Regions from separate parts of the Streptomyces sp. NPDC002513 genome, predicted to be linked through region 1. Evidence: riboswitches for the same ligand, from Rfam matches in the RefSeq annotation. Region 1 holds a riboswitch; the other holds the start of a gene.
What was found. Region 1 has a riboswitch for cobalamin ahead of ACWD5Q_RS20310 (cobalamin biosynthesis protein). Riboswitches for the same ligand answer to the same signal wherever they lie in the genome.
Positions count from the first base shown of each region.

Region 2: it holds a riboswitch for cobalamin, as region 1 does, so the genes downstream of both, ACWD5Q_RS23925 (ribonucleoside-diphosphate reductase subunit alpha) here and ACWD5Q_RS20310 (cobalamin biosynthesis protein) in region 1, are expected to answer to the same signal.

Region 1 is NZ_JBSFXK010000030.1:9,651-14,053, forward strand. It holds gene ACWD5Q_RS20295 (helix-turn-helix domain-containing protein) at 1-668, shown strand, start outside; gene ACWD5Q_RS20300 (hypothetical protein) at 714-1,178, shown strand; gene ACWD5Q_RS20305 (DUF397 domain-containing protein) at 1,447-1,923, opposite strand; cobalamin riboswitch at 1,957-2,099, shown strand; gene ACWD5Q_RS20310 (cobalamin biosynthesis protein) at 2,206-3,174, shown strand; gene ACWD5Q_RS20315 (cobyric acid synthase) at 3,171-4,403, shown strand, end outside.
Region 2 is NZ_JBSFXK010000040.1:9,537-13,939, forward strand. It holds gene ACWD5Q_RS23925 (ribonucleoside-diphosphate reductase subunit alpha) at 1-1,677, opposite strand, end outside; cobalamin riboswitch at 1,797-1,920, opposite strand; gene ACWD5Q_RS23930 (GNAT family N-acetyltransferase) at 1,983-2,486, opposite strand; gene mctP (monocarboxylate uptake permease MctP) at 2,559-4,187, opposite strand; gene ACWD5Q_RS23940 (DUF3311 domain-containing protein) at 4,184-4,403, opposite strand, start outside.

The DNA.
Region 1 (4,403 bases):
TGTACGGCGTCACCGACCCCGGGGTGGTGACCGGACTCGAAGAGGCCGCCCGCGGGTCGAAGGGCCCGTCCTGGTGGGCGCCGTACAACGACATGGTGCGACCGCAGTTCGCCCAGTACCTCGGCTACGAGAGCGCCGCGACCTCGATCCGCTTCTACCACCCCTCCGTCATCTACTCGCTGCTGCAGATCGAGGACTACACACTGGCCCAGCTCGCTCCCCGCGAGAACGGGGAGCTGGCCCGTCGCTCGGCGGAGCTGCGCACGACCCGCCAGGAACGGATCTTCGACGGGGACAACGGCCCGGACGTGCAGATCGTCCTGGACGAGGCGGTCGTCCGGCGGGTCATCGGCGGGCCGGGGGTGATGCGCCGGCAGCTGGAACACCTCAAGACGATGTCCCGGCATCCCCGGGTGAGCCTGCGCCTGCTGCCGTTCACGGCCGGCGCGCACTACAGCATGGGCGCGTCCTTCACTCTGCTCGGCTTCACGGACGGCGACGACCTGCTCTACCTCGAAGGCGCCACCGGAAGCGTCGCCAACCGTGACGACCTCGGCCTCACGGCCCGCTACCAGGAATGCTTCGAGGACATCAGCACCAAGGCGTACGAGGGCGACCGGATGATCGAGCTGATCGACGCGGTCAAGGAGAGTCTCGACAACAACTGAAGCCCGGGACGGACAGCCCGGGCGGACAACGGGGAGGAAAGACCCATGGCGGTCCTCGGGTTCTTTGCGTGGTACAGGCAGCTACGCGCGTTCCGCTTCCCGGCGGCGGGTGACCCGCCCGGCTCCCCCGCGGGTTCCGCCCCGGCCGGGGCGGGGCCCCTCGCGGAGGAGAGGGACTCCTCCGGCGAGGGCGGAACACGCCCGTCCGCGACCCGTCTGCTGCTGGGCACGACGTGCGGCAGCGTGCTGCTGCTGTGCGTCGCCGTGTCGGCCCGGGTGGCGCCCCACCTCGGGCCGGACGCCCTGACCCCCCTGACCGAGACGGTGCTCGGAGCGCTCGGCGCGGCCGTCGTCACCGCCCTCGCCGCACGGGTCGGCCGGGCGCTGCGCGGCCGCCCGGAAGCGGCGCGCGTCGCGGAGGTCAGCGGGTCCCCGAGCCCCGTGGACGACCCGTCGCCGCAGCCCGGCCGAGAACGCCGAGAACGCCGAGAACACGGAGACGTTCCGTGACCGGGGTGAGGCCCCACCAGAGACCGGCGCAGGCCGCCGCGACGATCGTCACCACCAGCCAGACGAGGACTCGTGCCGTGGACCCCGGCACGAGCAGTGCGGCGAGCGCGCCGACACCCACCGCGAACACCCCCGTGGTCAGGGAGAAGAGCGCCAGCGGGGCCGCCGCCCACAGCGCGGATCGCGGGGTGCGGGAACCTCCCGCGCGCTCCGGGACTTCCCTAGCACCGTCCCCCATGCGGGTTCCTCCCGTCCTCTGGACGGACCTTCAGAAACCGTCCACTGCCGGGTCCTTAAGTCCAGCCAGCAAACCACACCACGCGGTACGGCGAAAGACGAGCACCGGCCCGGTACGCCGTTTCGAGTCACGCACCAGAACGTGCGCCCCCTGGACGGCCACTTCGACACAGTCGGTGTTGTCACCTCCCGAATGACTGCTCTTGCGCCACACACGCCCCAACGCCACCCTGCCGACCACACCGACCTCCGTCTCACCAGTCAGCGCACCGACACCGGCGTCCTCACCGCGACGCTCCCGAGCGCCGTGCCCCACCGCTGCCGGGGCAGCGAAGGCCGGCCACACCAGGGTCGTCTCCCCGCAACGAATCACCCAATGCCGCTCGTCGGCGCTCTCCGCGTTCGTGCTGCCGTTCCCCTGAGTCTTCCCCGGTTCCCCGCCGGGAAAGAGAACAGATAGCGCCGATTCCAGCGGCTGACGATATTTCAGCGGTGTGGGCCTCGGCACACCGCAGCATCGCAGGTCAAGAGCCAGTTGACGGGTGTTCGGGGGGCGTGGTGGACTGCCGGGGCCACTACGGCGGCAGGAGAGGAAGCCGGTGCGATTCCGGCGCGGTCCCGCCACTGTCACCGGGGCATCCCATGCCCCGGGAGCCAGGAACTCTCACCGCCGGTCTCGTCGAACCAGGGCGTGGACACCCTGAGTGAGGACATATCGCCATGCGCGGCTGCCGTTCGAGGTCCCGTACCCGTACCCGGATTCTGCCCTCCCGCACGCTCGGCTGAGCCGATGGATGCCGATCGCGTCTTCGCGTACGGCGCCGCCGCCGGCCTCCTCGGCGACCTGCTGCTCGGCGATCCGCGCCGGGGGCATCCGGTCGCCGCGTTCGGGCGGGCCGCGGGTGCCGTGGAGCGGGTGCTGTGGCGGGACGACCGGGGATGGGGCGCGCTGCACACCGCCGTGTGCGTGGGAGGTGCCGTGGCGCCCGCGGTGCTCGCCGCGTCGGCCGTGCGTCGCTCCCGTACCGCGTCCGTCGCGCTGACCGCCGCCGCCACCTGGGCCGTCGTCGGGGGGACTTCGCTGGCGCGTGAGGCCCGGGTGATCGGGCACGCCCTCGCGGCCGGGGACGTCGAGGGTGCCCGGGCGCGGCTGCCGCATCTGTGCGGGCGGGATCCTCAGGCGCTCGACGCCGACGGGATCGCCCGGGCCGTGGTCGAGTCCGTCGCCGAGAACACCTCGGACGCCGTGGTGGGCGCGCTGGTGTGGGGAGCCGTGGGCGGGGTTCCCGGGCTGGTCGGCTTCCGGGCCGTCAACACCCTTGACGCCATGGTCGGGCACAAGTCGCCGCGCCACCGGCGCTACGGCTGGGCCTCGGCGCGCCTCGACGACCTCGCGGGCTGGCCCGGGGCCCGGCTGACCGCGCTCCTCGCGGCGGCGACGGGCCCGGACCGGCGGGGAGCCCTGCGCGCCTGGCGAGCGGACGCCGGACGGCACCCGAGCCCCAACGCCGGTCCCGTGGAGGCCTCGTTCGCGGGGGCGCTCGGGGTGCGGCTGGGCGGCACGCTGTCGTACGGGGGGCGCGTCGAGCACCGGCCGCTGCTCAATGCGCCTGGGCGCGCCGTGCGCGCCGACGACATCGAGCGGGCGGTGCGGCTCTCCCGCCGGGTGACCGCGCTCGCGCTCGGCGTCACGGTCGCCGGCCGTCTCGTCGCCCGGCGGTTCACCCGAAGGTTTCTCGCGAAGGGACGTACCTCATGAGCGGCGGTCTCCTTGTCGCCGGCACCACCTCCGACGCGGGCAAGAGCGTCATCACGGCCGGGATCTGCCGCTGGCTGGTGCGGCAGGGCGTCAAGGTCGCGCCGTTCAAGGCGCAGAACATGTCCCTGAATTCGTTCGTCACGCGCGAGGGCGCCGAGATCGGGCGGGCCCAGGCCATGCAGGCGCAGGCCTGCCGTGTCGAGCCGACCGCGCTCATGAACCCCGTGCTGCTCAAGCCGGGCGGTGAGCAGAGCAGCCAGGTCGTGCTGCTCGGCAAGCCGGTCGGCGAGCTGAGCGCGCGCGGCTACCACGGCGGGCGGCAGCAGCGGCTCCTCGGCACGGTCCTCGACTGCCTCGCCGAGTTGAGGGGCACGTATGACGCGGTGATCTGTGAAGGGGCCGGCAGTCCCGCCGAGATCAATCTGCGGCGGACGGACATCGTGAACATGGGCATCGCCCGCACCGCGCGGCTGCCCGTGCTGGTCGTCGGCGACATCGACCGCGGCGGGGTGTTCGCCTCCTTCTTCGGGACCGTCGCCCTGCTCTCCCGCGAGGACCAGGAGCTGGTCGCGGGGTTCCTGGTGAACAAGTTCCGCGGGGACGTCTCCCTGCTGGAACCGGGGCTCGACATGCTGCACGGGCTCACCGGGCGGCGGACGTACGGAGTGCTGCCGTTCCGGCACGGCCTCGGGATCGACGAGGAGGACGGGCTGCGGGTGTCCCTGCGGGGCGCTGTGCGCGAGTCGGCGGTGGCCGCGCCCGTCGGCGAGGACGTGCTGCGGGTCGCCGTGTGCGCGATCCCGCTCATGTCCAATTTCACCGACGTCGACGCCCTGGCCGCCGAGCCGGGCGTCGTCGTGCGGTTCGTGGACCGGCCCGAGGAGCTGGCCGACGCCGATCTCGTCGTCGTCCCGGGCACCCGGGGCACGGTCCGGGCCCTGGAGTGGCTGCGCGAGCGGGGGCTGGCGCAGGCCCTTGCCCGCAGGGCCGCCGAGGGGCGCCCGATCCTCGGCGTCTGCGGCGGTTTCCAGATCCTCGGCGAGCACATCGAGGACGACGTCGAGAGCCGCCGGGGGCGGGTGGACGCGCTCGGGGTGCTTCCCGTGCGGGTGCGGTTCGCCCGCGAGAAGACCCTGGCCCGGCCGGTCGGCGAGGCGCTCGGCGAGCGGGTCGAGGGCTACGAGATCCACCACGGGGTCGCCGAGGTGACGGGCGGTGAGCCCTTCCTG
Region 2 (4,403 bases), on a different contig from region 1:
GGCGAGGTCGGCGGACGCCTCGTACGCGGCGAGCATGATGCGCTCGGCGATCCGCGTGGACAGGGCCTTGGCCTCCGGTGAGTCGAAGGGCAGGCGCAGCTGGAAGAAGACGTCCTGCAGACCCATCGCGCCGAGTCCGACCGGGCGCCACTTGGCGTTGGACCGGCCGGCCTGCTCCGTCGGGTAGAAGTTGATGTCGACGACGCGGTCCAGGAAGGTGACGGCGGTGCGGACCGTCTCGTCCAGCCGCTCCCAGTCGATGTCCCCGTCGGCGACGAACGCACCGACGTTGACCGATCCCAGGTTGCAGACCGCCGTCTCCCCGTCGTCGGTGACCTCCAGGATCTCCGTGCAGAGGTTGGAGGAGTGGATGACGTGGCCCGGTTCGGCCGTCTGGTTGGCGGTGCGGTTGGCGGCGTCCTTGAAGGTCATCCAGCCGTTGCCGGTCTGCGCGAGGGTGCGCATCATGCGGCCGTACAGGTCGCGGGCGGCGATGGTCTTCCTGGCGAGGCCGTCCGCCTCGGCCTTGCGGTAGGCGGCGTCGAACTCCTCGCCCCACAGGTCGACCAGCTCCGGCACGTCCGAGGGGGAGAACAGCGACCACTGCTCGTCGGCGCCCACGCGGCGCATGAACTCGTCGGGGATCCAGTGCGCGAGGTTGAGGTTGTGGGTACGCCGGGCGTCCTCGCCGGTGTTGTCGCGCAGTTCCAGGAACTCCTCGATGTCGGAGTGCCAGGTCTCCAGGTAGACGGCGGCCGCGCCCTTGCGCCGGCCGCCCTGGTTCACGGCGGCGACGGAGGCGTCCAGGGTCTTCAGGAACGGGACGATGCCGTTGGAGTGCCCGTTCGTGCCGCGGATCAGCGAACCGCGGGAGCGGACGCGGGAGTAGGCGATGCCGATGCCGCCGGCGTGCTTGGACAGGCGGGCGACCTGGTGGTAGCGGTCGTAGAGGGAGTCCAGCTCGTCCTTCGGGGAGTCGAGGAGGTAGCAGGACGACATCTGGGGGTGCCGGGTGCCGGAGTTGAAGAGGGTGGGGGAGGAGGGGAGGTAGTCGAGGCGGCTCATGAGCCCGTAGAGCGCCGCGACGTCGTCCACCGAGCGGGGCGAGTCGTCCTCGGCGAGGCCGGCGGCGACGCGCAGCAGGAAGTGCTGGGGCGTCTCGACGACCTTGCGGGTGATCGGGTGCCGCAGGAGGTAGCGGCTGTGCAGGGTGCGCAGCCCGAAGTAGCCGAAGCGGTCGTCGGCGCCGGTGTCGACGAGGGTGTCCAGCCGGGCGGCGTGCAGGCGCACGAAGGCGGCGGTCCGGTCGGCGATGAGGCCTTCTCGGTGTCCGACGGCGACGGACTCGGTGAACGACGTGACGCCCTGGGCGGCGGCCTCGGCGCGGATGGTGAGGGTCAGCAGCCGGGCGGCCAGCCGGGAGTAGACGGGGTCCTCGGAGATGAGGCCGGCGGCCGCCTCCGTGGCCAGCTCGCGCAGTTCCGCGGCGTCCGCGCGCGCCGACCGGCCGCGTGCGGCGGCGGCGGCGACCCGGCCGGGGTCGGCGTCGGGGAGGTCGGCGGTCAGCTCGGTCAGGGTCCGCAGCAGCGCGGCACCGGGACCGTCGGTCCCGTCGGTCACCGGGGGCGGCACCGGAGCCGGTGTCGCTGAAACCGGGTCGGCTGGCGCGATGGTCACGTGGGGCTCTCCCTCGCTCGGCACGGGGCCTGGGGAGGGCAGGGGCAGCTCACGAGCGCGCGCGGGCTCGCGTCCACCGGCCCATTCCACGAGGCCCGGACGTCAGCGCCCGAGCCGGTCGGCCGGGCGCGCTGTCGGCAGGTCCTCGGACTGAACAGGCGTGCGTATGCACGCGAGTACACCGTTGCGGGACAGTTCCGGATTCGCACCGGATTCCCCTGCGGCGACAGCGAGCATGAGCATACATCTTGTGCCGGGTCGCGAGGTCACCCCCAGATGTTGTGCCGTGTCGGCTCCGGAGCGTGTCAGAGGGTCAACGCATAGGTGAGCAGCGCGAGGTCGAGATGCGGGAGTGGACTCCAGTCTCGCTCCGGTGTGCGCAGGAAGCCGAGGCGCGCGTAGATGCGGTGGGCGGTGTGCATGGTGGGCTGGGTGGACAGCACCACGCGCCGACAGCCGGGGACCGTACGGGCACGGTCGACGCAGACACGCACCAGGGCCTCGCCGACGCCGCGTCCGCGGGCCGCGTGATCGACGGCCAGCATCCGTATCTCGGCCTCGCCGGGACCGGCGATGTCGGCCATGGGCCCGCCCGCCGGTACGAAGGTGACCCCGCCGAGAACCCGGTCGTCCTCCACGGCGGCCAGCACCTCGGCGGCGCCGGCCCGCTTGGCCACGTCTCTCAGCTCGCCGAGGTAGGCGTCGTTCTCGCCGAAGTCGAGCAGCCCGTCCTGGAGGTAGGCCCGGGCGGTGAGCTCGCCGAGGGCCGCGTATTCCACGGGCAGTGCCTGCCGGATGGTGATGTCCATGAGGGCGAGTGTGCCGGACGGGTACGACAACGGGCCGCCGGATTTCTCCGACGGCCCGTCACCCACGGGTCCCTAATGGGCCGTGCCGGCCGTGGCCGGGGGCAGTTCCGCCCGGACGCCGGGGTCGCCCGCGTCCGCCGTGTAGTCGTCCGGCCTGGTCTCGTCGACGCCCTCGGGGGCCTTCAGGGCCTTCAGGACGAAGGTCAGGACCACCGTGACGAGGACGTTCAACACGAACGCCGTCAGACCGATGTAGCCGATCTCGCCGATGCCCGGGATCTCCTTCGCCGAGCCCCCGAAGTGCGCTTGCGTCGGGGACGCGACACCGTACGCCGCGAGCGTGCCGTAGACCATGCCGACCGCCCAGCCCGCGAGCAGCGCCCAGCGGTGGAACCAGCGGGTGAACAGTCCGCCGACCAGGGCCGGGAAGGTCTGCAGGATCCAGATGCCGCCCAGCAACTGGAAGTTGATGGCGACCGTCTTGTCCATCGTCAGCACGAAGACCAGGGCGCCCACCTTCACCAGCAGCGACACGATCTTGGAGACCCGGGTCTCCTCCTTCGCCGTGGCGTCCGGCTTGATGAAGTCCTTGTAGATGTTGCGGGTGAACAGGTTGGCGGCCGCGATGGACATGATCGCCGCCGGGACCAGCGCCCCGATGCCGATCGCCGCGAACGCCACACCCGCGAACCAGTCCGGGAACATGTTCTCGAACAGCTGCGGAATCGCGAGCTGCCCGTTCTGCACCTTCACGCCCGCCGCGATCGCCATGAAGCCCAGCAGCGCCAGCAGACCCAGCATCAGCGAGTACAGCGGCAGGATCGTGGTGTTGCGGCGGATCACCTCACGGCTGCGCGAGGACAGCGTCGCCGTGATCGAGTGCGGGTACATGAACAGCGCGAGCGCGGAGCCCAGGGCGAGCGTCGCATAGGTCCACTGGCCCGCCTCCGGCGGCGCGAGCGCCCCGCGCGGCTTCCCCGTCAGCGGACTGGTCTGCGCGAACGCATGGCCGGCCTTGGCGAAGATGTCGTCGAAGCCGCCCAGCTTGATCGGGATGTAGATGATCGCCACCGCGATGACGATGTAGATCAGCCCGTCCTTGACGAACGCGATCAGCGCGGGGGCCCGCAGACCCGACGAGTACGTGTACGCGGCCAGCACGGCGAAGGCGATCAGCAGCGGGAGGTCCTTGACGAACCAGTTGGTGTTCTCACCGCCGCCCACGCCCATCACGTCCAGCACGGCCTGGATGCCCACCAGTTGGAGCGCGATGTACGGCATCGTCGCCAGGATGCCGGTGACGGCCACCGCCAGCGACAGCCCCTTGGAGCCGAAGCGGCCGCGCACGAAGTCGGAGGTCGTCACGTAGCCGTGCCGGTGCGACACCGACCACAGCCGGGGCAGGAAGGTGAAGATCAGCGGGTAGACGAGGATCGTGTACGGCACCGCGAAGAAGCCCGCCGCGCCGGCCGCGTAGACCGCCGCCGGCACGGCCACGAAGGTGTACGCCGTGTACAGGTCCCCGCCGAGCAGGAACCAGGTGATCCAGGTGCCGAACGACCGTCCGCCGAGGCCCCATTCGTCGAGGCTGTGCTCGTTCTCGGCCTTGCGCCAGCGCGCCGCCAGGAAGCCCAGCACGGTGACGGCCAGGAAGAAGAAGATGAAGACGCCGAGCGCGACGCCGTTCACTCCGTCCTTCATCGGGACGCACCTCCCCCGTGGCCGGCACGGGCGCGCTGGTCACGCCGCCACAGTTGGTGGGCGGTCACGGTCAGCCCCGTGGAGATCAGCACCCACAGCATCTGGTACCAGTAGAAGAAGGGGATGCCGATGAACGTGGGATCGGTCTTGGCGTAGGAGCCGACCCACAGCATCGCGACAAAGGGTGCTCCTAGGCAGAGGGCGATGACGACGCGC